One region of the Herbaspirillum sp. C7C8 genome, then DNA from elsewhere that is predicted to be linked to it. Evidence: predicted binding sites of a transcription regulator. Region 1 holds the regulator's gene; each other region holds the start of a gene.
What was found. The regulator sigma-54, encoded in region 1, starts transcription at its own class of promoters, with help from an activator protein. The targets are predictions, from matches to a motif close to TGGCANGNAANCTGCTTT.
Positions count from the first base shown of each region.

Region 2: a site for sigma-54 is predicted at 3,399-3,416, ahead of glnA (type I glutamate--ammonia ligase). Genes of this name have one in related genera too.
Region 3: a site for sigma-54 is predicted at 3,991-4,008, ahead of atzF (allophanate hydrolase). Genes of this name have one in related genera too.
Region 4: a site for sigma-54 is predicted at 5,345-5,362, ahead of HWE01_RS01980 (acetyl-CoA acetyltransferase). Genes of this name have one in related genera too.

Region 1 is NZ_JABXGG010000011.1:103,767-111,122, forward strand. Features, by position in the region: gene mdeB (alpha-ketoglutarate dehydrogenase) at 1-518, shown strand, start outside; gene HWE01_RS14375 (SDR family oxidoreductase) at 684-1,442, shown strand; gene HWE01_RS14380 (UbiX family flavin prenyltransferase) at 1,613-2,215, opposite strand; gene grxD (Grx4 family monothiol glutaredoxin) at 2,241-2,552, opposite strand; gene hpf (ribosome hibernation-promoting factor, HPF/YfiA family) at 2,927-3,289, opposite strand; gene HWE01_RS14395 (RNA polymerase factor sigma-54) at 3,443-4,933, opposite strand; gene lptB (LPS export ABC transporter ATP-binding protein) at 5,033-5,776, opposite strand; gene lptA (lipopolysaccharide transport periplasmic protein LptA) at 5,779-6,387, opposite strand; gene lptC (LPS export ABC transporter periplasmic protein LptC) at 6,439-7,047, opposite strand; gene HWE01_RS14415 (KdsC family phosphatase) at 7,044-7,356, opposite strand, start outside.
Region 2 is NZ_JABXGG010000006.1:171,515-178,870, forward strand. Features, by position in the region: gene HWE01_RS10035 (DUF1800 domain-containing protein) at 1-778, opposite strand, end outside; gene HWE01_RS10040 (response regulator transcription factor) at 1,159-1,884, shown strand; gene HWE01_RS10045 (response regulator) at 1,885-2,613, shown strand; gene HWE01_RS10050 (rhodanese-like domain-containing protein) at 2,638-3,099, opposite strand; gene glnA (type I glutamate--ammonia ligase) at 3,528-4,943, shown strand; gene glnL (nitrogen regulation protein NR(II)) at 5,108-6,181, shown strand; gene ntrC (nitrogen regulation protein NR(I)) at 6,319-7,356, shown strand, end outside.
Region 3 is NZ_JABXGG010000002.1:97,455-104,810, reverse strand. Features, by position in the region: gene HWE01_RS02760 (ABC transporter ATP-binding protein) at 1-237, opposite strand, end outside; gene HWE01_RS02755 (ABC transporter permease) at 234-1,079, opposite strand; gene HWE01_RS02750 (ABC transporter substrate-binding protein) at 1,087-2,100, opposite strand; gene atzF (allophanate hydrolase) at 2,123-3,952, opposite strand; gene HWE01_RS02740 (16S rRNA (uracil(1498)-N(3))-methyltransferase) at 4,219-4,944, opposite strand; gene tkt (transketolase) at 5,105-7,147, shown strand; gene HWE01_RS02730 (GNAT family N-acetyltransferase) at 7,162-7,356, shown strand, end outside.
Region 4 is NZ_JABXGG010000001.1:438,089-445,444, reverse strand. Features, by position in the region: gene HWE01_RS02000 (dicarboxylate/amino acid:cation symporter) at 1-1,269, shown strand, start outside; gene HWE01_RS01995 (PPC domain-containing DNA-binding protein) at 1,343-1,795, opposite strand; gene HWE01_RS01990 (PPC domain-containing DNA-binding protein) at 1,798-2,367, opposite strand; gene HWE01_RS01985 (acyl-CoA synthetase) at 2,364-3,980, opposite strand; gene HWE01_RS01980 (acetyl-CoA acetyltransferase) at 4,092-5,273, opposite strand; gene HWE01_RS01975 (TRAP transporter substrate-binding protein) at 6,038-7,072, shown strand; gene HWE01_RS01970 (TRAP transporter large permease) at 7,176-7,356, shown strand, end outside.

The DNA.
Region 1 (7,356 bases):
TCCTGCGCGGTTTTTACTGCCTGGGTAGCAAGGCGGGTGCGCAGGTGCGCTTGCTGGGCTCGGGCCCCATTCTCAAGGAGGCCGTGGCCGCAGCGGCGCTGCTGCAGCAGCACTGGCAGATCGAGGCCGAGGTGTGGAGCGTGACCAGCTATACCGAGCTGGCACGTGATGGCGTGGCGACGCAACGTGCCCAGCGCCTGTCGGCCAGCCCGGCCCAGCCCTATGTAACGGCGCAATTGCAAGGCAGCGCAGCGCCGGTGATTGCGGTGAGCGATTACATCCGCAGCTTGCCCGAGAGCATCCGCGCGTTCGTGCCGGCGCCGTATGTGACCTTGGGTACGGACGGGTTTGGTCGCAGCGATACGCGGGTGAATCTGCGTGACTTCTTCGAGATCGATGCGCGCTGGATTGCGTATACGGCCTTGTGTGAAGTGTGGGGGGAGGATCGTGCGCGCTTGGAAGACGCGGCGCGGACCTTGGGTATCGATACCGGCAAGCCCCTGTCTTCCACAGTATGAAGCGTGAGAGGCAACAGATGAATGCCGGGCCGCCGGATTGAAAATCTCTCATCTGGCGCGACCCCGTGTTTGCTATAGTGAAAACCGCCCGTGCATCACGGGCGGTTTTTTATTGCGCCGTGATGCGCATCGTCCATGACATACCGTGAGTGAGGAGTACACACGATGGCTGCACCCAAACGTATTGCGCTGGTGACCGGCGCAGGTTCCGGCATCGGCCGGCAGATCACCCTGGCGCTGCTGCGCGAAGGCTATGGCGTGACGCTGGCCGGACGTCGCCAGGAGGCGCTGGAAGAGACGGTCAGGCTGGCCGCTGAACACGCTGCCCATGCGCTGGTGGTGGCGGCCGACGTGACTGATCCGGCGTCGGTGAAGCAGCTCTTCGCCAGGACGCGCGAACGCTTCGGGCGGCTGGACATGCTGTTCAACAATGCCGGCATCTTCGCCCCGCCGGTGTCGCTGGAAGAACTGAGCGTGGAGCAGTGGAAGGCGGCGGTGGACATCAACCTGACCGGGGTTTTCCTCTGCACCCAGGAAGCCTTCCGCATCATGAAGGAGCAGTCGCCGCGCGGTGGCCGCATCATCAACAACGGTTCGATTTCGGCGCATGCGCCGCGTCCGTTCTCGGCATCCTATACCGCGACCAAGCACGCCATCACGGGTCTGACCAAGGCCACCTCGCTGGATGGCCGCGCCTATGACATCGCCTGCGGCCAGATCGATATCGGCAATGCCTCCACCGACATGACCACCCTGATGAAGAAGGGAACGCTGCAGGCCGACGGCTCCACCAAGGTCGAGCCGACCATGGATGCCGAACACGTGGCCCGGGCCATCCTCTACATGGACAGCCTGCCGCTGGAGGCCAATGTGCAGTTCATGACCGTGATGGCGACCAAGATGCCCTATATCGGGCGGGGTTGATGGCCCTTGTTTGTTCCGAAATGAAGAAATGGCCGCAGTGATGAGCTGCGGCCATTTTTCTGAAGCGCTGAAAGGCTTGATCCTCTAGCCGATGATCAGCGCAGGACCCACGCCAATCTGAGATATTTGCAATCCGGCGTCGGAAGAGATGTTGCGGGACACGAAGAACGTCAGCCCGGATTACCCTTCATGCCCTGCCACTCCGGCGTCAACTGCATGGCAATCCCGAACATGTCCAGCACGCGCCCCAGGGTGTGATCCACCATTTCTTCCATGGACGCAGGGCGCTGGTAGAAGCCGGGCAGGGGCGGGAAGATCACGCCGCCCATTTCCGTGACTGAGGTCATGTTGCGCAGATGGGCCAGATTGAACGGGGTCTCGCGCACCATCAGCACCAGTCGGCGGCGTTCCTTGAGCACCACATCGGCTGCACGGGTGATGAGATTGTCGGAGAGGCCATGCGCCACGGCGGCCAGGGTCTTCATCGAACAGGGCGCCACCACCATGCCGGCAGAGGCGAACGAGCCACTGGCGATGCACGCGCCGACATCGCGCACGTTGTGCACCACATCGGCCAGCGCTTCCACATCCTTGCGCCGCATGTCCAGTTCCTGGTGCAGATTGAGCACGCCGGCTTCGGAGACCATCAGATGCGTCTCCACCTGACCATGCTTGCGCAGGTGTTCCAGCAGCCGGACACCATAGATGGCCCCGGTGGCCCCGGTGATCGCAACGATCAGGCGCTGGCGGGGCTGACTGGAAGAAGCACTCATGCGCGCTCTACGGGGCAGGGCAGACTCAGCCCTTGATCAGGGTCTGCAGCTCGCCCGAGGCGTACATCTCGCTCATGATGTCGGAGCCACCGACGAATTCGCCCTTCACGTACAGCTGGGGAATGGTCGGCCAGTTCGAGTATTCCTTGATGCCCTGGCGCACGTCGGGGCTTTCCAGCACGTTGACGGTGACGATGTTCTCGGCGCCGCTGGCCTTGAGCAGCTGGATGGCCTTGCCGGAAAAGCCGCATTGCGGGAACTGCGCGGTGCCCTTCATGAACAGCACCACAGGGTTTTGGGTCACGGTTTCTTTGATCCAGGATTGGACGTCGCTCATGGCTGTGCCTTTAAAAATGGGATTGCCCGACATTATAGGGAAAAGCCGGCAGGCGCGTTGAAATCGGCAGCACGCCATTCGTCCGTCTGAGCCGGCGGGAAATTGCATCAGGGAAATGATTTATATCGTATGCAGTTTCTTCTGGGCAGCAGATGAGGGTGCTGCGCAAGACATTCAAGCAGAGCGATGAACAATGTTCACTGCGGTTTTGCCGGGAAGTTGCCCGGCGTAATGATTTATATGTTTTTCACAGGCATCGCCGATGCTGTGGCCCCAATGAAAAAGGGCGCTTGCGCGCCCCTTCCTCGTGAAATCCGGCTGGCTTTCTCAGCAGCCCTGCAGGCTGCGAGGTGGCTTGCCGTTGGTGTCCTGGCTTATGCCGCTCCGGCTACCGCATCCTCGGGCGTGTCGTCCGGCAGGCGCTTGGCAATGGAGTGATGCTCCTGCAACTTGTCCTTGTGCTTGATGACCTGGCGATCGAGCTTGTCGATCAGGGTGTCAATGGCAGCGTAGAGGTCGTGTGCGATGCTTTCCGCATGTAGATCCTTCCCCTTGATGTGGACGTTGATTTCCGCTTTTTGGCGCTTTTCCTTTTCTGTGAGTTTATCTACGCTCAGGATCACGCTGACGTCGATCACGTTGTCGAAATGGCGCTTGATACGCGAGAGCTTGCTTTGCACGTATTCCCGGATGGCGGGGGTCAGTTCGAGGTGGTGTCCACTGATGGTCAGATTCATACAAGACTCCTATCGTGAAGTCACTGGAGGTTCGTGCAATCGATCCTGCTGCAGCTGTACCACGGGCACGGTCTTCGTGTCGGATGGCGTGGGCATCAGTCGGGATGCTTGCCTGAACACAGCAACGGTACTGCAGAAAAACTGAGGAAAAACTCAGAGGGACTTGCGGAGATTGACTGGCGGAATCTTCAACACTTCGCGGTATTTGGCGACTGTGCGTCGCGCGACCACCATGCCTTGTTCTGCCAGCATATCCGCAATCTTGCTATCGGATAATGGGGTCTGCGGGTTTTCGGCTCCTATCAACTGTTTGATCAGCGCCCGTATCGCGGTGGAGGAAGCTTCGCCTCCGGTTTCAGTCGCGACGTGGCTACCGAAGAAGTATTTCAACTCAAACATACCATGCGGAGTGAGCATGTATTTCTGAGTCGTCACGCGAGAGATGGTGCTCTCGTGTAGACCCAGTGTATCAGCAATTTCACGCAGCACAAGGGGGCGCATGGCCACTGCACCATGGGAAAAGAAGTTTCTTTGACGTTCCACAATAGCCTGCGCGACGCGCAAAATTGTATCGAAACGTTGCCGCATGTTCTTGATGAGCCACTTGGCTTCCTGCAACTGCGAGGACAGCGAACCTTCGCCCTTGGCCTGCTTCAAGGCACTGGCGTACATCGCATTGACGCGCAGCTTGGGCATGACCTCATGGTTGAGCATGACCTGCCAGCCGTTCTTTGTCTGCTTGACAATCACGTCCGGCACCACGTAGTCCGAGGCGTCACGCGCGAATTCGGCACCCGGATGCGGACGGCACTGGCGGATCACGGCCTGGGCTTCACGCAGGTCTTCGTCATCACAATCGAGAGCCTTCTTGATCTTGTTGAAGTCGCGCTGGGCGAACAGCGGCAGGTAATCCTCAACGATCCTCAGCGCCAGCTTGCGCGTGACAAAGGGGATCTTGGGCAGGCGGCGGATCTGCAAGGCCAGGCATTCGCCGGCACTGCGCGCGCCCACGCCGGCCGGGTCCAGGCTCTGCAGCAGCTTGAGCGAAATCGACAGCTCTTCCATGTCGATACCCAGCTCTTCAGGCAGGCGCGCGAGGATGTCTTCCAGCGGTTCTTCCAGATAGCCGCTCTCGTCGAGCGCATCGGTGAGCAGTTCCAGCAGCGCACGATCGCGCAGGGTGCGCGCAGTCACGCGGATCTGTTCCAGCAGGTGTTCGCGCAGGGTCAGTTCATGGGCTTCCAGCTGCGGGCGGGCATCGTCGTCATCGGGTGACTTGCCGCTGCGGGCGACGTCATCGAAGCTCCAGTCGGCATCACCGGTGACACCGGTGTCCGGATTGTTGTCCTGGTACTCGAAGCTGGAATCGCCATCGCTGGCAGCGGGCGTCGCTTCGCCGCTGTTTTCATGAGGGGTGTCGGCCACGCCACTGGAAGGCGAACTGGAGACGGCACCGTCGGCCAGCAGACGCACCGAATTGTCGAGAGCGTCATCGAGACGCTCCAGCAGGGGATTGTCGGAGAGGATCTGTTCCAGTTCCTGGTGCAGTTCCAGCGTCGACAGTTGCAGCAGCCTGATCGACTGCTGCAGTTGCGGCGTCAATGCGAGGTGCTGCGAGGTACGTAACTGGAGCGACTGTTTCATCTGTCTTTCTGAAAGCGGCGTGGCCCGCGGGTTGCTGTGCCTGTCGTTGCGTGATGCCTGGGTGTCGGTGATGCTCGATACGTAGGGCGACTGTGCTGCTTACATGCGGAAGTGCTCGCCCAGATAGACGCGGCGTACCGACTCGTTGGCAATGATCTCTTCCGGATTGCCGCTGGCCAGCACCGTGCCCTGGTTGATGATGTAGGCGCGATCGCAGATGCCCAGCGTCTCGCGCACGTTGTGGTCGGTGATGAGCACGCCGATGCCACGCTCCTTGAGGAAGCGCACGATACGCTGGATCTCGATCACCGCAATCGGGTCGATACCGGCAAACGGTTCATCGAGCAGCACGAAGCGCGGATCGGTGGCCAGCGCGCGAGCGATCTCGACGCGTCGGCGCTCACCGCCCGACAGTGACAGGGCCTGGCTTTCGCGCAGCTTTTCGATCTGCAGTTCGTGCAGCAGGTTGTTGAGGCGGCCCTCGATTTCATCGCGCGAGAGCGGCTTGCCGTCTTCCTGGCGCAGCTCCAGCACGGCGCGGATGTTGTCTTCCACCGTCAGCTTGCGAAACACCGAGGCTTCCTGCGGCAGGTAGGATAGGCCCATGGTGGCGCGCTTGTGAATGGGCATGCGCGAAATGGGCGCGCCATCCAGGTCGATCTCGCCGCCATCGGAGGGTACCAGCCCCACGATCATGTAGAACGAGGTGGTCTTGCCGGCACCATTGGGGCCGAGCAGGCCGACCACTTCGCCGCTGCGCACTTCCATCGAGACATCGCGCACCACCTGGCGCGCGCCGTAACTTTTCTTCAGGCCGCGAACGACCAGCGAACTGGCTACCATCCTTACTGGTCCTTTCCGTTCTGACGACGCGCTGCCGGCTGGGCCGGTGCTGCGGGCTGGGCGTCCGTGGCCGGCGGCGGGTTCTTGGGCTGGATCACGGCCGTGATGCGGCCCGCGCCCGGCTTGCTCTGGCCGCTGGCAGTGTTGTTGACCGAATAGAATTCGGCGCGGCTGTCATAGGAAATGAATTCGCCGTTGACTTCATCGGTGATGCGGTCGCCGTCCATGCGCTGGATGTGGGCGCGCTGGAACAGCTTGGACACTTCCGTCTGCTCCGAATACTCGATGCGCTCGGCCTGGCCTTCGATCCACAGATTGGGGCCGCCGTCACGCTTCTGGCGGAAGGTTGCCAGCGCACCAGGCGCGGCATACAGCACCGCATTTTCATAACCGTACTGATCGGTCGTCAATACCACGCGGCCGGCCTTGATGATCAGGGTGCCACGTGTCATCACGACGTTGCCGGTGAAGGTCTTCACCTGGCGCACGTCGTCATAGACCATCTGGTCTGCCTCGATGTTGGTGGGCTTGGTGGAGTCCGCCTTCTCGGCGTTGGCCACACCGCACACGGCAGCCAGCATCAGCATCGGCAGTAAGAGTGAGCGTTTCATTGGTTTCCTGTCTGTTCGATTCTTGGCGTTCTTGTCCGGGACTGAACCGGCTTAGCGTTTCTTCGGTGCGGGCTCGTAATAGCCGCGTACATTGCCGAGCAGCTGCACCACCTGCGTCGCATTGTTGGCCACCATGCCCACCCCATTGAGGCGCGTGGTCCCCATGGTCATGGCGACCGGCTTGTCGGTCTTGACGATTTCATCATCGGGCAACAGCAGCAGGTATTGCGAGACCAGGTGCATTTCTTCGCGGCCCTTGTAGGGCGCGCGGATTGCATTGGCATTGCCGTACATGTGGATCTGGGTCTGGTCGTCGGTGACCCGTGCGGTATCCGAATAGAGCTGCATGGGCGCCTGGTTCTGGTCCAGGTTGTGCACCACCGGCTTGGTGATCTCGAAGGAGTCATCGCTGGGGAAGTGCACCATCTTGACGCCGGAAACGTCATAGCGCGGCAGGCCGGTCGGACCCATCTTCACGTAGCTGAAGTTTTCCAGATAGTAGTCGGGTTTGCCGCGCGGACGCTGCGCCGGCTGCTGGTCGCCGGAGGCGCGCATGACCTGCATGACCCAGAAGCTGCCCAGGGCCGCCGCGATCAGGATCACCAGGATCACCGCCAGGCGGATGCGTTCGGCCTGGCGTTCGCCGCTGCGCCCGCTCATGTCAGGTACGGCGCCAGCGCCGCCTCGTAGTTGCCTTGTGCGGCCAGTACCAGGTCGCAGATCTCGCGCACCGCGCCATGGCCGCCGGCGGCCTGCGTGACATAGTCGCTGCGCGATTTCACCTCACGATGACCGTTGGCCACGCAGGCCTTGAAACCCACGCGGGTCAGCACCGGCAGGTCGATGATGTCGTCACCCAGGTAGCCGCACTCCTGCGGGGTGAGCTGTACTTGCTGCAGCAATTGTTCGAAGGCCTGGCGCTTGTCATGGATGCCCTGGAACACATGGGCAATGCCCAGGTCGCGCGCG
Region 2 (7,356 bases), on a different contig from region 1:
GGGTGATCACATCGGCCTGCACATAGCCGCCATCCACGCCCAGGGTATGCAGCTCCATCAGTTCACGTGCGTAGTTCTCGTTGAGTCCCTTGAAACGCCCGCGCGCACCGGGCGTGCCGACCCCGCTGGAGAGCCAGTTGTCGAGGTAGTAGAGCATGGCCGGATGATGCGCCACCGCGCCCAGCAGGTCGCGGAACTTGCCCAGGGCATAGGGGCGGATGGCGTTCTTTTCATAGTCGCCGACCCAGTAACGTACCCACTCCTTGCCTTCGAAGACGTTGAAGTGATTGACCCAGAATTCGGTCATCACTTCTTCCAGCTGGCGCGGACTCTCGGTGGCTTGCAGCAGCCGCGCCATGTGCCACTGCGGGGTCAGCTCGCGTGCTGCCCGTTGACGCGCCGCCTGTCGCTCCTCCTTGCTGGCGCTGCGGTCGAAGGAGGGCGGACCATAATCGTCAAACAACTGCGTCGCCGTCATCTGCAGGGCCGGCAAGGCGGCCAGACGCGCCTGCAGATCTTCGGGCAAGGGGATGCGCTCGGGATGCAGCTGCAGGTCGATGTAGCGCTTGACGCCCATGCGTTCCACCTGCTCCAGATCGCCCGGACGCGGACCATAGCCCAGGCGGTTGAGCACGTGCAGGGCGCGCTCCGGTTGCGAGAGCGGGAGCGTACCCGCGACCGGCGCGGCAGCCCGGGCCTGCCCCAGGGTGCAGGCCGCCAGCGCCAGCACCAGCCAGGTCGCACGGTAAAGAGGGAAACGCTGGAAGGGCGCTGGCATCGACGAGCCTCGGGAGATCGGAAAAAGTGGAGACGAACTGCGGTCCAGTATGGTCAAGGGCCTGCAGGCGGGCTGTAATAAAGTGTAATGCGTGGCTTGGCGCCTGCCGTGAAGTGCAGCGATGGCCATCGTACGCCACGGTAGCGCAGCCAACATTCCTCTTCATACACGGTGTTACAAAGCTGACGCCTTCGTCAGCTTCCCGCAAGCGCGGTAAAGTATAAAAAACCTGCGATTTCTCACTGTTTTTCAGACGATTCTTATGCGCCGACGGGCGCCGCTCCACCACAATAACGGCTTTGTCGGCGGGTCGGTTTCCAGGGGGAGCTGACGCTGCAGCGCAGCAGCTTCACATGATCAGAATTCGAGGGGGAGAGGGCATGACATGGACCTTGGCATCGGGGATGCGCATTGCGCTGCTGGACGACCACGCCGTGGTTCGTTACGGCCTGGCCAAGCGCCTGGCCGAGGAGCCCGACTTCACGGTGGTCGGCGCCTTCGCCTCCAGCCGGGAGCTGATGGCGGCCTTGCGGGCCTCACCGGCTGATTTGCTGCTCATCGATTATTCGCTGGGCAGCAATGACATCGACGGTCTGAACCTGATTCGCGCCTTGCGTGTGCGTTTCCCCCGCGCCAAGATCCTGGTGACCTCGGCCCACAGCAGCCCGGCGACGGTAGCCATGGCGATGAAGGCCGGCGCGCGCGGCTTCGTGAGCAAATCGCAGGAACTGGCCGAGCTGATCCTGGCCATTCGTACCATCAGTCGTGGACGTGAATATCTGAACAGCGCCATGACACGCGAGCTGGCCATCATGCAGGCCGCCGAGGCGGCCACCCGCAGCCAGCCCGAGGTGCGCCCGCCGCGACGGCGTACGCGCAGCACCGAAACCTCGCCAGACACCCTGTCGGACATGCCCAGCCTGTCGCCGCGCGAACGTGAAGTCCTGCGCTGCTGCCTGGATGGCATGTCGGTGACCGAAATCGCCGAAAAATTCGCACGCAGCGTCAAGACCATCAGCGGACAGAAGCAGTCGGCCTTCCGCAAGCTGGGCGTGCGCAGTGACAACGAATTGTTCAAGATCGAATATCAGATCAAGGAGCTGTAAATGCCGCATCAGAGGGAAAGCGCAGTGACCAGGCAGAATGAACCGGGCGTACTGCTGGTTGATGATTCGGTCACCATCCGCTACGCCATGCAGAATCGCCTGCAGCGGCTGGGCTGCCAGGTCGATTGCGTGGCCGATGGCAGCAGTGCCCTGGCGGCCATCCGGGCGCGGCCTTATGGACTGGTCCTGCTGGACTGCTTCCTGCCCGACATCCCCGGACAGGAAGTGGCGCGCCAGGTCCGGCGTCTGGAACAGGAGCAGCGCCAGCGTCCCTATACGCCCCTGATCGGCATTTCCGCCGAGGCCGATGCCCAGCACGTGCAGCGCTGTCTGGACAGCGGCATGGACGGCATGCTGGCCAAGCCCCTGCAGACCCAGGCCATTCGTCGGCTGCTGGCGCTCTGGTGCGATCACGACACCGAAGACGAAGGCGAGGTTGCCACGCCCGAGCAGGAATACGGCCAGGACCTGGACCGGCTGTTCCTGCAGACCACCCGGCATGATCTGGCCGCGCTGGAGCAGGCCAGCCTGCAGGGGGATCGGGCGCGCATGGCGCAGCTTGCGCACCGCATGAAGGGCGCGGCCCTGACCATGGGGCGGCTGGAGCTGGTGGCCTTGCTGGACTGCGTGGAAGAAGCGCTGCGCGCCGACGCCGACGGCCAGCAAGCCATCAGCCTGCTGTTGCAGTCGCTGGGCAGCGCCCTGCAGGCGCGCAGCCTGCAGACCTGAAGGGCCTGCGCAGGTGGCGCAGTCTCAGGCCCCGACCCAGGGCAGGCCGGCGTGGCACCAGCCTTCGATGGTCTTGCGATGGCCGTTGGCGTCCTTGTTGCCTTCGAAACCCTCGAGAATGTCGTAGCAACGCGTGTAACCCGTTTCCGTGGCCAGCTTGGCCGCATGCCTGGAACGCACGCCCGAGCGGCACAGGAACAGCAATACCTCGTCCGGCCGGGCGACTTCCTGCAGTTGCTCCAGGAATTGCGGATTGGGCTTGCCTTCGGGGTAGAGATTCCACTGCACCGCCAGGTGCTGCGCCGGCGGGATCTGGACCACGCCCACCCAGTCGCGCTCGGCGCGGGTGCGTACGTCGACCAGCTTGATGGCGGGATCGGATTGCAGCAGGGCCAGGGCTTCCTGCGGTGTCACGGCACCGGCGTAGGGCAGATGGCCGTCGGCGGCACGGTGGGCGGCAGTACTGAGAATGGATGCGTTGCTCATGGGAAAAGTCTCTGAAGAAGAAGGAACAGCGGACAAATGATTTTAAACAATATAAACAGTTAGGCAATTTTCCCAGGCCGGTGCATGCTTTCTCATCGGCAAGCAGTCTGCCCCAACACGGCGCACGCACATCGTTGGTGCAATTTGCTGCTTTCGTCAAATGATTGCATTTTTATGGTGCATTTTGATCGATATGCACTAAAAGAATGCAGTCTATCCGTAGTGCTGCACCGCGCTTGCTGCCCGGATGGCCGCGCCCTCCCTAAAATATTCCATTATTGGCGCACCCGAAAGGTTGGTGGCATGGAATCTGCTATCATCCGCGACTGAGTTCGGCGCAAGACCGTTGTATCAAATGCAAAGATCCAGTCGCAAAAAAACGGCTCAACACCCCAATTTATACTACTTCCTCGTTTTAGGAGATTCGCATGGCAAGGACGGCCGCAGAGGTTTTGAAGATGGTGAAGGACAACGAAGTCAAGTTTGTCGACTTCCGTTTCGCTGACACCCGTGGCAAGGAGCAGCACGTTTCCGTGCCTGTTTCGCATTTCGACATCGACAAGTTCGAATCCGGTCACGCCTTCGACGGTTCGTCGATTGCCGGCTGGAAGGGTATCGAAGCCTCCGACATGCTGCTGATCCCGGACCCGAACACCGCCAACATCGACCCGTTCATGGAAGAGACCACCCTCTTCATGCAGTGTGACGTGATCGAGCCGTCCGACGGCAAGGGTTACGACCGCGATCCGCGCTCCATCGCCAAGCGCGCTGAAGCCTACCTGAAGTCCTCCGGCCTGGGCGACACCGCCTACTTCGGCCCGGAACCCGAATTCTTCATCTTCGACGGCGTCCGTTGGGGTGCCGACATGTCCGGTTCCTTCGTCAAGATCGACTCCGAAGAAGCTTCCTGGAGCACCGGCGCCAAGATCGAAGGCGGCAACTCCGGCCACCGTCCGACCGTCAAGGGCGGCTACTTCCCGGTTCCCCCGGTCGACAGCTTCCAGGACATGCGTTCGGAAATGTCCCTGATCCTGGAATCCCTGGGCATCCCCGTCGAAGTGCACCACCACGAAGTGGCTGGCGCTGGCCAGAACGAACTGGGCACCAAGTTCTCGACCCTGGTCGAGCGCGCTGACTGGACCCAGACCCTGAAGTACGTGATCTGGAACGTCGCCCACACCTACGGCAAGACCGCGACCTTCATGCCCAAGCCCCTGGTTGGCGACAACGGCTCCGGCATGCACGTGCACCAGTCCGTCTGGAAGGATGGCAAGAACCTGTTCGCTGGTGACGGCTATGCCGGCCTGTCCGAGTTCGCGCTGTACTACATCGGCGGCATCATCAAGCACGCCAAGGCCTTGAACGCCATCACCAACCCTGGCACCAACTCGTACAAGCGTCTGGTCCCCGGCTTTGAAGCACCGGTCAAGCTGGCCTACTCGGCCCGCAACCGTTCCGCTTCGATCCGTATCCCGCACGTGGCCAACCCGAAGGGCCGCCGCATCGAGACCCGTTTCCCGGATCCCCTGGCCAACCCGTACCTGTGCTTCTCGGCCCTGCTGATGGCCGGTCTGGATGGCGTGCAGAACAAGATCCATCCGGGCGAAGCGGCTACCAAGGACCTGTACCACCTGCCGCCGGAAGAAGACAAGCTGATCCCGACCGTCTGCGCCTCGCTGGACGAAGCTCTGGAACACCTGGACAAGGACCGCGAGTTCCTGACCCGTGGCGGCGTCTTCACCGACAGCATGATCGATGCCTACATCGAGCTGAAGATGCAGGAAGTCCAACGCTTCCGCATGACCACGCACCCGATCGAATTCGACATGTACTACTCGCTGTAATCGAATCCGCATCCGGAGAAAAAGGGGAAGCTTGCTTCCCCTTTTTTTATGCCCGGCATGCCCTCCATGCCGGGTAGTGCGCCCGGAAATTGCTAGTCAGGACGGATCAAGGACTGCGCCAGAGCGCGCCAGAAGACATGACCCCAGGCACCACGAATGCTCCCATGAAGACACCGCTTCCTTTCCTCGATGGCCTTGACCTGCTGGCCTCGGCCGTGATCATCCTCGATGCCAACGGCGGCATCGTCTACGCCAATGCCGCCGCCGAGAACCTGCTGGAGAGCTCCTTCAAGGTGCTCTCTCAACAGAAGCTGTCGGAGCTCTTCCTCAATGGCAAGGAGCTCACCGCGCTGTTCTACCAGGCCATCGAACACCAGTTCGCCGACAAGCGCCTGGACCTGGTGCTGGAACGCGCCAACCGCGAGCCGCTGCAGGTCCACACCATCGTCACGCCGCTGGACAGCAGCGACTGGCCGGTGCTGCTGGAGCTGCGCGAGAACGTCCAGCAACTCAAGCTGGACCGTGAAGAGCGCATGTTCGACCAGAGCCAGGCCAACAAGGAACTCATCCGCAACCTGGCCCACGAGATCAAGAATCCGCTGGGCGGCATCCGTGGCGCGGCGCAACTGCTGGAACTGGAGCTGCCCGAGCGACACTTGAAGGAATTGCGCGAATACACCCAGGTCATCATCAAGGAAGCCGACCGCCTGCAGACCCTGGTGGATCGCCTGCTGGCCCCGCACCGCCATCCGCACATCGTCGGCGACGTCAACATCCACGAAGTCTGCGAGCGCGTGCGCAGCCTGGTGATGGCCGAGTTCCCGCAGGGGCTCACCATCAAGCGCGACTATGACCTCTCCATTCCCGAGTTCCGGGGAGACAAGGAGCAGCTGATCCAGGCCGTGCTCAACATCGTCCACAACGCCGCACAAGCGCTGGCCGACCGTATCCGTGCCGGTGATGGCGAGCTGATCCTGCGCACCCGTGTCTCGCGTCAGGTGACGCTATCCAAGGTCCGATACCGGCTGGCACTAGACTTGCATATCATCGATAACGGTCCGGGCATTCCCCCCGACATCCAGGAAAGAATCTTCTATCCCCTGGTGTCGGGTCGGGAGGGTGGCAGCGGACTGGGGCTGACCCTGGCGCAGACCTTCGTGCATCAGCACATGGGTGTCATCGAATGCGACAGCCGGCCCGGTTGTACCGATTTCAGAATACTTATACCGCTGCCGTGAGCATGGCCGCAGGCGGCGCGCCAAAGCCGAGTGGACGCAGGGCTTCCCGTCCACCAAGGGGGCTGCGGACAGGGTGCCAGAAGCGCCGTGGATCGCGGGAGCATTAACAGCATGACCAACGCAGGAAGATGTGATTTATGAAGCCAATCTGGATTGTTGACGACGACGAATCGATACGCTGGGTGCTCGAAAAAGCACTGGCCCGAGAAAATCTCGCCACGCAGAGTTTTTCCAGCGCCCGTGATGCCATGGCGGCGCTGCAGAACGGCACGCCGCAGGTGCTGGTCTCGGACATCCGCATGCCCGGCGCCTCCGGCCTGGAGCTGCTGCAGACCATCAAGGCCAAGCACCCCGGCATCCCGGTCATCATCATCACCGCTTTCTCGGACCTGGATTCGGCGGTTTCGGCCTTCCAGGGCGGTGCCTTTGAATACCTGGCCAAGCCCTTCGACGTCGACAAGGCGGTCGAGCTGATCCGTCGCGCGCTCGACGAAAGCCTGCGCGAGACCGATATCGAGCAGGGCGCCGCCCAGACTCCCGAGATTCTCGGCCAGGCGCCCGCGATGCAGGACGTGTTCCGTGCCATCGGTCGCCTGTCGCAATCCAACGTGACGGTGTTGATCACCGGCGAATCCGGTTCCGGCAAGGAGCTGGTGGCACGTGCCCTGCACAAGCACAGCCCGCGCGCCAGCCAGCCTTTCGTGGCGCTCAACACCGCAGCCATTCCCAAGGATTTGCTGGAATCCGAACTGTTCGGCCATGAACGCGGCGCCTTCACCGGCGCGCAAGCCATGCGCCGTGGCCGTTTCGAACAGGCCGAGGGGGGTACGCTGTTCCTCGATGAAATCGGCGACATGCCGCTGGACCTGCAGACGCGCCTCTTGCGCGTGCTCTCGGATGGTCACTTCTATCGCGTCGGCGGCCATCAGTCGCTCAAGGCCAATGTACGCGTCATTGCGGCCACCCACCAGAATCTGGAGCAGCGTGTACGTGAAGGTTTGTTCCGCGAGGACTTGTACCATCGCCTGAACGTGATCCGTCTGCGCCTGCCCAGCCTGCGCGAACGCAGCGAGGACATTCCCATCCTGGCCCGCTACTTCCTGGCGCAGAGTGCGCGCCAGCTGGGCGTGGAAGCCAAGCGCCTGTCTCCGCAGGCCATGCAGTTCCTGTCGCAG
Region 3 (7,356 bases), on a different contig from region 1:
GGCGTCAATCGGAATCAGGCCGGCGATCATGTTGATGAGCGTGGACTTGCCGCAGCCATTGGGGCCGAAGATGGAAACGATCTGGTGCTTGGGGATATCCAGGTCGAAGTTTTCATACAGCGGCCAGCCGGCGAAATGCTTGGTCAGGCCGCGAATGGTGATGTGGGTGCCTGGCGGCCCGGGAACGAAGGGCGTTTCCGGGGGCAGGTCGATTTTGGGGCTGATCACGACACTCATCTTCCGCTCCAGTGCACGATGCGTTTTTCAATGACGATGAAGACCACGTTCAGGGCATAGCCCAGCGCGCCCGCCGACAGGATGGCGGCGTACATCTCGCGTACGTTCAATACCTGCTGGGTATCGATGATGCGGTGGCCCAGGCCGTTCTCGGAACCGATGAACATCTCTGCCACGATCACGATCACCAGCGCCATCGAGACCGCGCTGCGCAGCCCCACGAAGCTGGCCTGCAGACTTTCCCAGATCAGCACGTCGCAAAAGATGCGCCAGCGCGAGGCCCCCATCACCTTGGCCGCCATCACCCGCTGCTTGCGCGCATTGAGCACGCCATAGGCACTGTTGAAGAGCACGATCAGGAAGGCGCCGAAGGCGGCGATGGCGACCTTGTTGATGTCGGACACCCCGAAGATCAGCAGGAACAGCGGGATCAGCGCGGAGGAGGGCGTGGAACGGAAGAAGTCGATCAGGAATTCCACGCTGCGATAGGCGCGCTCGTTGCTGCCCAGCAGGACGCCCATGGGCAGGCCCAGCACGGCGGCAATGGCAAAGGCTTCCAGCGTGCGGATCACGGTCACCGTGAAATCCAGCAGCAGCGATCCCCCGGCCAGGCCCTTGAACATGGCCATGAGAGTGGCTTCCGGCGGCGGCAGCAGGATGGCCTTGATCCAGCCGGCCCGCACCACCAGGTCCCACACCACGAACAAGGCTACGGGACCGACCAGGGGTAGCAGACGGCCCAGCGCCGCCCGCTTGCGCGGCCGGGTCGCCGGCGGCGCCGTGGTCGAGGTAGCGGAAGGCTTGGGCGCCACGGTCACGGCAGGAGCGATGGTCTCGTTCATGATGCGCTCAACCCTTGTAGATCAGGTTGTCGACCACGATGCGTTGCGAGAACACGCCCTTCTCGACGAACAGGTCGTAGAACTTCTGGAAGTAGGCGATATCGCTGGGCTTGAATTCGTTGTAGAGCATGTAGGCCGCCAGCGGGACTTCATTGGTCAGCGAACCCTCGATGGCGGTATAGCCCTTCAGGTAGGCGCGCGCCTGGTCCGGTTGCTTGCGCACCAGCTCGATGCCGCGGGCATAGGCGGCGATGTACTTGCGCGTGAGTTCCGGATTCTTCTTGATGAATTCGGTGGTCAGCGCGGCGGCGCCACCATGCCAGGGCGCCATCGGATCACCGAGGATGTACTTGGCGATGACCCCTGCCTCCAGCACGCGGGTGGTGTTGTTCATGCGGCCTACGGTGCCGGTCGGTTCCAGCGTGTAGGCGGCATCGACCTGGCCGGCCGCCAGCGAGGCCACGTGCTGGCCGATGGGCAATTCCACTACCGTGGCACCGGTGGCGCCGGCGCGTTCCAGCACGGTCTTGGCCAGCGTGACGTTCTGGATGCCGGGACCGGAGGCGACCTTCTTGCCCTTGAGTTCGGCGATCGATTTGACGGTGCTGTCCTTGGGCACCAGGAATTCATCGAGCACGTACTTGGCGTTGCTGGGATTGGTGGCGAAGATCTTGAACAGACCCGGCTGCGCGATCTCGCCGATGGCCAGGTTGCCGGCACCGGTACCATTGGCCGAGCCATCGGCGCGGCCGGCCAGCATGGCTTCCATCACTTGCTGGGCGCCGGCGAACTTGATCGCTTGCACTTCCAGCCCGGCCTGCTTGAAGTAACCTGCTTCCACTGCGGCATAGAAGGGCAGGCCGGCGGCCACCGGCCAGTAGCCGATGCGGATGGGGACGGTCTGCGCCCGCAGGATGGCCGGGGCGCCCGCGATGGCGGCGGTGGCGGCGACGGCACCGGCTTTGGCGATGAAGTCGCGGCGGGTGGTATCGTGGATTGCGGCGGGGGACTTCTTTTTCATGAGCAGCTCCGTGGTGAGGGTGTCAGTTCAAGGAATGGAGGTAGGGGACCCAGCCGCCGTGGTGGGTGATGTCGGTGGCGTCGGCAATGCCGGCCGGCTCGCAGATGAAGCCCTTGACGCTGCTGCCATCGGCCAGCTCCACCGTACCGATGCCCAGCGGCGCCGGGATGGCGGCGACGAAACCGCCGAACTGGCGCAGCGGCATTTCCCACACTTCCACCGCGATGGCGGCGCCGTCGCCTTCGGTGCGGGCCAGGCCCGGCTTGGGTGGCGTGGTACCCGCCAGGGCGTAAAGACGATAGTGGGCAGCGGTGCGGGTGACGGCCACGCGGCGCGCACCGGCTTCCAGCAATTGCCAGTTCAGCGGTTGGCCGGCCAGGTGGGCGCCCACCACGCAGACCTTGATGGTGCTTTCATTGAAGGGCAGCGGGGCGGCGGCAATCGCGTCGGCTTGCGCCGCGCCGCCCAGTTGCTGCTGCAGGCGTGCGCCGGCTTCGGCCAGCAGATGATCGGCACCGGCCGGCCCGATCAGGGTGACCCCGGCGGGCAGACCATCACGGCGCCACACGGCGGGGATGGCCAGGGCCGACATGTCCATCAAATTGACGAAGTTGGTGTAATGGCCCAACTGCGCATTGCGCACCACCGGATCGGCCTCGACGTCGGCGATGGTGGGGAAGGTGGTGGTGGTCGGCACCAACATCAGGTCGCTGCCTTCGAGCAGGTTTTCGGCCTGGCGGCGCAGGTCGGCCAGGCGGTATTGAGCGTTGAAGCTGTCTACGGCGTCGTAGTCGTCGGCCTGGGCGGTGATCTGGCCTACCACCGGGTGGATGGCGTCCCGGTGCTCCTGGAAGAAGTCGCCCAGGGCTGCACGGCGCTCGGCCACCCAGGGGCCCTGGTACAGCAGTTCTGCGGCGGCACTGAAGGGGGCGAACGGAATTTTCGCCAGGCTCACGCCGGGCAGGGCGGCGATCTGCGCCAGGCTGCGCTCCCAGGCTTCCTGGGCGAGGCTGTCGCCAAAGAATTCGCAGTGATCGGGGATGGCGATGCGATAACCCCGGCGCTTCACGCCCAGCATGGTGGGGCGGCGCGAATAGCCATCCTCGGCATCGAAGCCGGAAGCGCTGTGCAGTACGCGCCAGGCATCGGCCACGTCGTGGGCGAAGATGGAGATGCAATCCAGGGTGCGGCAGGCCGGCACCAGGCCGCGTGCGCTGATGAGGCCCTTGGTGGGTTTCAGGCCCACCAGATGATTGAAGGCGGCGGGGACGCGGCCCGAGCCGGCGGTGTCGGTGCCCAGCGAAAACATGACCTGCCCCAGGGCCACGGCCACCGCTGAACCCGAACTGGAGCCGCCGGAGACATATTCCGGCTTGATGGCGTTGCGCACCGCGCCGTAGGGGGAGCGCACGCCGACCAGGCCGGTGGCGAACTGGTCCAGGTTGGTCTTGCCCACCAGCAGTGCTCCAGCGGCTTGCAGGCGTTGCACCACGGTGGCGCTTTCGCTGGCCAGCCGGCCGAATTCGGGACAGGCCCCGGTGGTGACCATCTCGGCCACGTCGATGTTGTCCTTCACGGCGAAGGGGATGCCGAACAGCGGCATGCTCTCCAGCACCGCTTCGCCCTTGATCTGCAACATCAGGTCCAGTGCTGCGGCTTGTTGTTTCAGTTGCTTGGACGGCACCCGGCTGATCCAGACTTCATCGCGCCCGCTGCTGTCGATACGCGCCAGCAGTTCGGCTACCACCTTGCCAGGCGTGCTGCGGCCTTCCCGGTAGGCCGCCAGGGTGGCGGCGATGGTGGTCGGAGCGGCTTCGGGGGCGGCTTGCTGCAGGGCGTGGGTAGTGGTCATGGTGGATATTCAAACTTGAATACAAGATTGAATATCTTTAAGCAGGAGGCGTGCCAGCTGGTCCGTCAAGCGGCTGGAAAACGGCAAAAGGCTTCACCACGCGGGTTTGCGAGGTGAAGTGCTGGAAGGCAAGTTGCGCGAGGGTAAATGAAGAGTTTTGTCAGCGAGACAAAATGGGGAGGCGTGCGCCGAATTTGGACGTCCGTCGTGGTGGGCTGCACGGGAATCAGGCAGGCCACCGGGAATTTACCTGGATGAAGCTTTCTTCAAAGCTCCCCCCACACCGCATTCAAGGCCGCCAATGCCGCCAGCCCGGCGGTCTCGGTACGCAGCACGCGGCTGCCCATGGACAGCATCAGCGCACCCTGGGCGCAGGCCAGGTCTTCCTCTTCCTCGCTGAAACCGCCTTCGGGGCCGACGATGACCGTCACGGCCTGCGGCGGATGATGGCGCGCCCAGCCCGACAGCGGCTCGGTGCCGCGCGGGGAGAGCAGGATACGGCGGTGCAGGTCGCTCTGGGCGATCCAGCGCTTGAAGTCGGTCACCTCGCCCAGCTGTGGCAGACGATTGCGACCACATTGCTCGGCGGCAGCATGCACGATGCCTTGCCAGTGCGCCTGCTTCTTTTCGGCGCGTTCGCCCGACAGGCGCACCACGCAGCGCTGCGCGGCCAGCGGCTGGAGGGCGGTGGCGCCCAGTTCCACGGCTTTCTCGACGATCCAGTCCATCTTCGACCCTTCCGGCAGGGCCTGGGCCAAAGTCAGCGCATAGGGCAGTTCGGCTTCGCGCGGAGAAAAAGTCTTCACTTCGGCGTGGGCGCGCTTCTTCTCAATGGCGCTCAGACTGGCGGTGTACTCGCCGCCTTCGCCATTGAACAGGGTCACCGTATCGCCGGGTTGCAGGCGCAACACCTGGATGTGATGGGCAATCTGCTCGGGCAGGACCAGGGCCGAGCCAATGCCGAGGGGGTGCGGGAAGTAAAAGCGGGGCATGGGGCAGGGTCCTGGGCGAAGAAGATCAAAAAGACATGAAAAAAGTTGTCAGTCCGGTTACGGGCTGGTCCCGAATTTTAATCCCCCCGGCGCACTCTGGTAAAATACGGCCCCGCGCTGCACTTGGCCTTCCGGGGCGGCGCTTTGGCTACAAAACCCGATTGGTGCGCCTGACAGCGCCTCCCGCACAGCAAACTCAGACCTCGACATGATTTCCACTCTCCCCACCGACAAGATGGCCAACGCGATCCGCGCGCTGGCGATGGATGCAGTTCAAAAAGCCAATTCCGGGCACCCGGGCATGCCGATGGGGATGGCCGAAATCGCAGTGGCCCTGTGGGCCAAGCACTATCGTCACAACCCGTCCAACCCGCACTGGGCCAACCGTGACCGCTTCGTGCTCTCCAACGGCCACGGCTCCATGCTGCAGTACGCGCTGCTGCACCTGACCGGCTACGACCTGTCGATGGAGGACATCAAGTCCTTCCGCCAGCTGCATTCCAAGACCGCCGGCCACCCGGAAGTGCACATCACCCCGGGCGTGGAAACCACCACCGGTCCGCTGGGCCAGGGCATCACCAATGCGGTGGGCATGGCGCTGGCTGAAAAGCTGCTGGCCGCCGAATTCAACAAGCCCGGCCTGTCCGTGGTCGATCACTATACTTATGCTTTCGTCGGCGATGGTTGCCTGATGGAAGGCATCTCGCACGAAGCCTGCTCGCTGGCGGGTGTGCTGAACCTGTCCAAGCTGATCGTGCTGTATGACGACAACGGCATCTCCATCGATGGTCACGTCGAAGGCTGGTTCAAGGACGACACCCCGAAGCGCTTCGAAGCCTACGGCTGGAACGTCATCCCCGCTGTCGATGGCCACAACGTCGAAGCCGTCAGCGCGGCGATCCACCAGGCCAAGCTGGCCGACAAGCCGACCCTGATCTGCTGCCGCACCGTCATCGGCAAGGGTTCGCCCAACCTGGCCGGCACCGACAAGGTGCACGGCGCTGCCCTGGGTGACAAGGAAATCGCCGCCGTGCGCGAAGCGCTGGGCTGGACCTCCGCACCCTTCGAGATTCCCGCTGACGTCTACGCCGCCTGGGATGCCAAGGCCACCGGCGCCGACTTCGAAGCCAGCTGGAAGCAGACCTTCGACAGCTACGCCGCCCAATACCCGGCCGAGGCCGCCGAACTGCTGCGCCGCCTCAAGGGCGAGCTGCCGGCTGCGTTCGAATCGACCGTGACCGCCTACATCAATTCCACGCTGGAAAAGAAGGAAACCATCGCCACCCGCAAGGCCAGCCAGAACGCCATCCAGGCTTACGCGCAGGCGCTGCCGGAATTCCTGGGCGGCTCGGCCGACCTGACCGGCTCGAACCTGACCAACTGGAAGGAATCGGTGGCCGTGCGCGCCGACCAGCGCGGCAATCACATCAACTACGGTGTGCGCGAATTCGGCATGAGCGCCATCATGAACGGCATCGCCCTGCATGGCGGCTACCTGCCCTTCGGCGCGACCTTCCTGACCTTCTCCGACTACAGCCGCAATGCCCTGCGCATGGCGGCGCTGATGAAGATCCGTTCGCTGTTCGTGTTCACCCACGACTCCATCGGCCTGGGCGAAGACGGCCCGACCCACCAGTCGGTGGAACACGTCTCCAGCCTGCGCCTGATCCCCAACCTGGACAACTGGCGTCCGTGCGACACCACTGAAACCGCCGTGGCCTGGGCCGAGTCCATCAAGCGTCACGATGGCCCGAGCACCCTGATCTTCTCGCGCCAGAACCTGCCCTTCCAGGAGCGCACAGACGCCCAGGTCAAGGACATCGCCCGTGGCGGCTACGTGCTGCGCGATGCGGCCGATGCCAAGGTGATCCTGATCGCTACCGGTTCCGAAATCGAACTGGCTACCAAGGCCGCTGACGCCCTGACCGCTGAAGGCATCGCCGTGCGCGTGGTGTCGATGCCCTCGACCGACGTGTTCGACCGCCAGGACTCCGCCTACAAGGCCTCCGTGCTGACCCGCGGTGTTCCGCGCGTGGCCATCGAAGCCGGCGTGACCGCCTTCTGGCACAAGTACGTGGGCCTGGAAGGCGCCGTGGTCGGTATCGATACCTTCGGCGAATCGGCCCCGGCCGGCGTGCTGTTCAAGCACTTCGGCTTCACCGTCGAGAACGTGGTGGCCAAGGCCAAGGCAGTACTGGCTTGAGTACTGTGTCGTCCATGACGGAAGAGGTCCTGTTCCGCCGCGCCCGCAAGGCCGATGCTGCGTCGATTGCCGGTGTGCGCATCGACGCCTGGCGCGCCGCCTATCGCGGCCTGGTGCCCGACAGCTACCTGGATCACCTCAAGCCCGAGGAAAGCGTCAAGCTGTGGGAGCAGGTGCTGGAAGCGTCTTCGGACGCCGCCTGCACCTTC
Region 4 (7,356 bases), on a different contig from region 1:
TACATTTTTGCCGCCATGCTGCTGGGCATCCTGGTCGGCTATCTGATTTTCAATCACTACGGCAAGGATGAGGCCAAGGAGTTGGCCGGCTACGTCTCGATTGCCTCGGACCTGTTCCTGCGCCTCATCAAGATGGTCATTGCACCGCTGGTGTTCTCGACCCTGGTGGTGGGCATCGCCCATATGGGGGATGCCAAGTCGGTGGGCCGCATCTTCGGCAAGTCGCTGGCCTGGTTCTTCATCGCCTCGCTGGTCTCGCTGGCGCTGGGCATGATCATGGCCAACCTGCTGCAACCGGGTGCCGGCGTGGCGCTGCCTTCGCCGGATGCTGCCGGTGCGGGCCTGGCCACCGGCAAGTTCACGGTCAAGGAATTCTTCAACCACCTGGTACCCAAGTCGATTGTGGAAGCCATGGCGCAGAACGAAATCCTGCAGGTGGTGGTGTTCTCGATGTTCTTCGGCATCGCCCTGGCGGCCCTGGGGGAGCGTGGCAAGCACCTGCTGGCCGTCATCGACGACCTCTCGCACACCATGCTCAAGATCACGGTCTACGTCATGAAGTTCGCACCCGTGGCCGTGTTTGCCGCCATGGCGGCAACGGTTGCCGTCAATGGTCTCGACATCCTGGTCAGTTTCGCGGTCTTCATGCGTGACTTCTATTTCTCGCTGGTGCTGCTGTGGTTGCTGCTCATTGCGGTGGGCTTCGTGTTCCTGAAGAAGCGCATCTTCCATCTGCTGGCCCTGATCAAGGAAGCCTTCCTGCTGGCCTTTGCCACCGCCAGCTCGGAAGCCGCCTATCCCAAGCTGCTGGATGCGCTGGATCGCTTCGGCGTCAAGCGCAAGATTTCCAGCTTCGTCATGCCGATGGGGTATTCCTTCAACCTCGATGGTTCGATGATCTACTGCACCTTCGCCACGCTCTTCATCGCCCAGGCCTATGGCATCCACATGCCCATCTCCACCCAGATCACCATGATGCTGGTGCTGATGCTGACCTCCAAGGGCATCGCCGGTGTGCCGCGCGCCTCGCTGGTGGTGATTGCCGCGACCCTGCACCAGTTCAACATTCCGGAAGCGGGCCTCTTGGTGATCCTGGGCATCGATACCTTCCTCGACATGGGCCGTTCGGCCACCAATGCGGTGGGCAACTCGATTGCCTCGGCCGTAGTGGCCAAGTGGGAAGGCGGTCTGCTCAGCGAAGAAGAAGCGGCCCGCGCCGAAGTCGAGATCGAACAGGAAGCCGAAGCCACGCTGCATACGGAAGCCTGATTAGCTCAAGGTTTGAACAATGCCGCCAGGTGATGAGCCGGGCGGCATTTTTCATGGGAGCAAGGAAAGTGATTCAGGCCGGCAGCGCTTCGGATTGCTTGACCGCAATCCATTCCTGCAAGGTGATCTCGATGGTGATGAAAGAGAGATTGGCACCGCGCACGAAGCGACCGGCAAAGATGCGCCCCTCCGTATCGGCCACCACGCCTTGCAGCGGATGCGCGCTGGCAGGTCCATCGGCAAATCCGATTTCACCGAACACATTGAGGATTTCCACCCCCGGCCCGTTGATCTCCATCTCGCGCAGACCGGTCGGCGTGGCGTATTGCAGATGGGCATCGATGAGGCTGCCGATGGCTCCCCGCACGATGGCCTTGTCCATGCCATGCTGGCGGCACAGCGCTTCCACGCTTTCGGTGAGGTCCTGGTTGGGTTTGAGGCGGGCCATCACCAGCTTGCCGAGCTGGCCCTGTTCTACGTGGATGTGGTCGTCAAGGGAGTCGCTGTCATGGGCGGGGAGCGTCATCATCATTCCATGGGTGTCGGATGCAATAGACTGAAGTGCGTCTCTTCATCGCTGTTGACGACGAAGGCGCTGCGGGAAAACAGGCACAGGCGCAGGATGAGCGGATCGTCGCCCACCTCCACCGTGTCGAGCAGCAGATGGCCGCCATGCAGCGTACCATCGCCATCGATGAAACCTGAGTGGCAATGCAGTAAAACTTTTCCGTCGGCGTTCTGGCCGATGGTGATGGCGCCGGTCACGAAGCTGATGACGCCTTCCAATACATGCGGTGGTCCATAGTCATAAGGCCGGCTGGCGTCGCCGGTCTGTTCGATGCGGTGGTAATGCAGGCGTCGCGCGGTCCCGCCGCACAGCCGCCCGACGCCGCCGCGCTGGCCATAGCGTGCCAGCACGCGGCGCAAGGCCGGGCCGACCGGGGTGCCGGGTTGCAGGGTGATACGAAGTTCCTCGGCGGGGTCGGCCTCCAGGTCCAGCGTGCGCGGATAGCTCGGCTGGCCTGCATGAAGGAATTTGCGCACCGCCAGGAAACCGGCGCTGGCCGTGGTCTCGCCAGGTTTGCTGGAGAGTTTCATAGACGGTAGTCGCCCTGCTCTTCCAGCAGCGCCTTGATCTGTTTCTTGACGATCTTGCCGTAGCCCGACTTGGGCATGCTGTCCCAGTAGACGAAACGGCGTGGCCACTTGTACTTGCCGATGCGCGTCTCCAGATGCGCCAGCAAGGCTTCGCCATCGACCTGCTGACCTGCCTTGCAGACGATCACCGCCAGCCCGCTTTCGCCCCACTTGGGATCGGGCACGCCCAGCACGGCCACTTCGGAGACCGCCGGGTGCGTCAGCAGCGCTTCCTCGATCTCGCGCGGATAGACGTTGGAGCCGCCCGAGATGTACATGTCCGATGAACGTCCGGTGATGTAGAGGAAGCCATCCCGATCCACATGCCCGAGGTCGCCGGTATGGAACCAGTCATGCTTGAAGGCCTTGGCATTGGCCTCGGGATTGTTGTGATAGCCCATGAAGACGGCCGGTCCGCGCACGCAGATTTCGCCGGTCTCGAAGGGGGCCAGTTCCTGGCCGTCGTCATTGAGGATGGCGATCTGCATGCCGGTGCGCGGCATGCCGCAGGTCCCTACGCGCGCCTGCGGATGGGCGTCATCCTCGAAGTGAAGGTAAGGCGGCAGGAAGGTGATGTTGCCGGTCACTTCGCCCAGGCCGTAATACTGCACCAGCACCTTGCCCAGCTTCTTCAATGCGTGGACCTGGTCGGCGCGATACATGGGCGCGCCGGCATAGATGACGTGTTTCAGCGAGCTGTGGTCGTAGCGGTCGACGGACTCATCCTCGACTAGGATCTTGACGATGGTGGGCACCGTGAAGAGATTGTCCACCTGGTATTTCTCCACCAGCTGCCAGGCTTCCTCGACCACCAGCCGTTCGGACGAAAGCAGGATGCTGGCCGCACCGCGTGCGGTATTGACCACTGCATGCACGCCTGCGCCGTGCGACAGCGGTGCCACCACCAGCGAGCGCGATTGATGCGTGAGGCCCGGCATCAGGTCGGCCAGGTGATTGGTGACCACGAAGGCCATCTGGCCATGCGAGAGCATCCCCGCCTTGGGATGACCCGTGGTGCCGGAGGTGTAGAAGAACCACAGCGGATCGTCGTAATCGACTTCGGCCTCGGGGAAGGACTCGCCGCTGCCATCGGCCACCAGCGCTTCGTAATCGAGTTCGCCCGGCCGCGCGTCGGCCAGGGCCACCACGTGTTCGAGTGCCGGCGAGGCGGATTTCACCGCGTCGACATACTGCGCGAAACCACGGTCATACAGCATCACGCAGGCGCCGCTGGACTGGCCCAGATAAGCGGCCTCGGGCGGCGTGATGCGGAAATTGGTCGGCACCCAGACCACGCCCATCTTGAAGGCGGCCCAGGCACTCTCGAAGATCTGCTGGTTGTTGCGTGAGTGGACCAGCATCTTGTCGCCCTTCTTGACGCCACGACGGGTGAGGGCGTGCGCCAGCGCATCGACGCGGGCATTGATCTCGCGCCAGCAGATCAGGCGGTCACTGCCATCGGCGGCGCCTTGTGCCAGGATCAGTCCCGGCTCTTCCGGAAAGCGGCGCGCCACATCCGAGAGCAGGCGGCCCAGGTTCATCACTTTGCTTAACATCGTCTCACTCGTCCCGATTTTTCTAAAGGAAATTGGCGTGCTGTCTTGTTCTCGTTTTTTTGCACATTACTTCATGTGGCGCGCCGCCAGCTCACGGCTGGACGGCGCGCCGACGCATCACATGCGCTTTTAGTTCACACGCTCCAGAATGCTTACATAGTTGGCCACGGCCGCACCGCCCATGTTGAACACACCGGCATAGCGCGCATTGGCAATCTGCATGTCGCCCGCATCATGGGACGCCTGCATGGCTGCCATCACGTGCATCGACACCCCGGTAGCACCGACCGGATGGCCCTTGGACTTCAGCCCGCCCGAGGGATTGACCGGCAGCTTGCCGTCCTTGGCGGTGATGCCTTCGGCAATCACGCGCGCGCCCTGGCCGTGCGGGGCCAGGCCCATGGCTTCGTATTCCAGCAACTCGGCCACGGTGAAGCAGTCGTGCGTTTCCACCAGCGACAGATCATTGAGGCTCAGGCTGGCCTCACCCAGCGCTTTTTTCCAGGCCAGCTCGGCCGCTTCGAAGCGGGTCGGGTCGCGACGCGACAGCGGCAGGAAATCATTGACATGCACCGCTGCCCGGAACTGCACGGCACGCGGCATGGACCTGGCCACATCGGCGGCGCTGATGACCAGGGCGGCGGCACCATCGGAAATGAGCGAGCAGTCGGTGCGCTTGAGCGGTCCGGCCACGAAGGGATTTTTCTCGGAGACCGTGCGGCAGAACTCGAAGCCGAAATCCTTGCGCATGTGGGCGTAGGGATTGACCATGCCGTTCTTGTGATTCTTGGCCGCGATCTGCGCCAGCGCGTCGGATTGGTCGCCGAAGCGGTCAAAGTAGCTCTGCGCGATCTTGCCGAAGACGCCCGCAAAACCGCCCGGGATGCCCGCTTCTTCCTTGGCGTAGCAGGCCTTGAGCAGCACCTCGCCCACCTGCGGTGTGGCCAGCTCGGTCATCTTCTCGAAGCCGATCACCAGCACGTGCTTCGATTGCCCGGCCTTGATCGCCTGCAGGCCCGAATGGATGGCCGCCGATCCGGTGGCGCAGGCATTCTCCAGGCGCGTGGCCGGCTTGAAGCGCAGTTGCGGCAGCGTGTTCATGACCAGCGAGGAAGGAAAGTCCTGGTACAGGAAACCGGCATTGAAGGTGCCGAAGTGGATCGAATCGATGTCTTCCGGTTGCAGTCCCGCGTGCTCGATGGCGGCCTTGGCGACCTGGCCGATCAGCACTTCCGGATCGATGCCGTCGAGCTTGCCGAATTGCGAATGGTTCCAGCCGGTGATGCAGGGTGAGGATGCAGAAACAGTCATGGGGTGTCCTTGTTTCCGTCTTGGACGGGGTCGATGGAGCAGGGGCGCTCCGTTGTTACACACAGGGGCAATATGCAAAATCGGTGCCACGCGCAGGACCGCTCGCCTCACCGCATGCAGCCGGTGTCGAGCATCCCTGGCCGGGGCATCGCGCAACCGTTGCCGGCCAAACCGCTGCCATGCGCCGGCCTGCATCTTGCCCGTCTCCTGGGCGGTCCGGCGCAAAGCCGCGCCGGGTCTCGCTTTGTTGTTGATGTTGATGGGGGCTGAGGTGTCCGTCAGGCCCTCCCTGTCATTCCCGACAAGCGGGAAAAACCGGAGCGGACAGGGCAGCCTCCACCGACCGCATGAAGATAGCACGTACTTTACGTTAACGTAAATCATTGCGCTGCAGCAGCCAGGCAGAAGCGTTTGTTGCCGGTGGGCAGCATGCACAGGTGTCGACGGTTGCGACACTGTAGCGACAGTCCTGCGACAGGTGTCGCAGCAAGGATGCGTACAAATAAATGTCGACCAGCGTGATTGCGTGCTTGTACTGGGCCGCCCTTATCGCAGAGAATACAGGCGCAGTGCCGATGAGGAGGGGACACTGCCACGCCGCCGCGGGAGCATCGGGGGGCTTGGCATCCAACTTGCTCTATCGCTGCACAGGCAGTGTTGACCACCCGGCACAGGGAGCTGCACGCCCGATCTGGCGGCCCTGTGTGGTCGTGCCGGATTCAGCAATGTTCAAAATTACAAACAGACAAACAGGAGACAAGCAGATGGAACAATCCACTGGCAAGTTCACGCGCCGCCATTTTTTGAAGACCGCCTCGGTCGCTTCGGCGGCTGCCGCTACCGGCCTGGTATCGACGTCGGCCCATGCGGCCGAGTTCACCTTCAAGTACGCCAACAATCTGCCGGTCACTCACCCGATGAATGCGCGCGCCAAGGAAATGGCCGCCGCCATCGCGGAACAATCCAAGGGCCGCATCGAACTGCAGCTCTACCCCAACAACCAGCTGGGTACCGACACCGACATGCTCTCGCAGGTGCGTGCCGGTGCCATTGACTTCTTCACGCTCTCGCCGTTGATCCTGGGTACGCTGGTGCCTGCTGCGCAGATTTCCGGCATCGGTTTTGCCTTCAAGGATTACAGCCAGGTCTGGCCCGCCATGGATGGCGAACTGGGCGCACACGTACGCAAGCAGATCGAAGCCCGCTCCACGCTGTTCGCCTTCGAGAAGATCTGGGACAACGGCTATCGCCAGATCACCAACAGCACCAAGCCCATCAAGACCGCCGACGACCTCAAGGGCATGAAGCTGCGGGTACCGCCGAGCCCGCTGTGGACCTCGATGTTCAAGGCCTTCGATGCGGCGCCGACCTCGATCAACTTCGCCGAAGTCTATTCGGCCCTGCAGACCAAGATCGTGGAAGGCCAGGAAAACCCCATGGCCATCATCTCCACCGCCAAGCTCTACGAAGTACAGAAGTACTGCTCCATCACCAACCACATGTGGGATGGCTTCTGGTTCCTGGGCAACAAGAAATCCTTCGAACGTCTGCCCAAGGATCTGCAGGAGATGATGGCGCGCGTCATCAACGAAGCCGGCATGAACCAGCGCGTCGACGTGCGCAAGCTCAATGATTCGCTGGTCGACGAAATGAAGGGCAAAGGCCTGGCCTTCAACAATGCCGATGCCGATTCCTTCCGCGCCAAGCTGCGCGCGGCCGGCTTCTATGCCGAGTGGAAGAAGAAGTTCGGCGACGAGCCCTGGGCCCTGCTGGAGAAGTACACCGGCAAGCTGGCCTGAATGGCCCGTTCGCCGGGGCTCGTGAAGGCATGAGCCCCGGTGCGATGGGGGCGGCATCGCCGATGCTGTCCCTGTCGCCCTGAATCCATTTCGCTGGAGCTTGATGATGGAAGCTGCAATGACTTACCGCGCCCCGGTCAACATGAACCCGGCAGCGCGCGCCCTGGTCGCATTCAATCGCATGGTGATGCACGTGGTCGGCGCGGTGGCGGCGGCCCTGGTGCTGGCCGAGACCGTGGTGCTGCTCACGGGCGTGATCTACCGCTATGCCCTGCATGATCCCC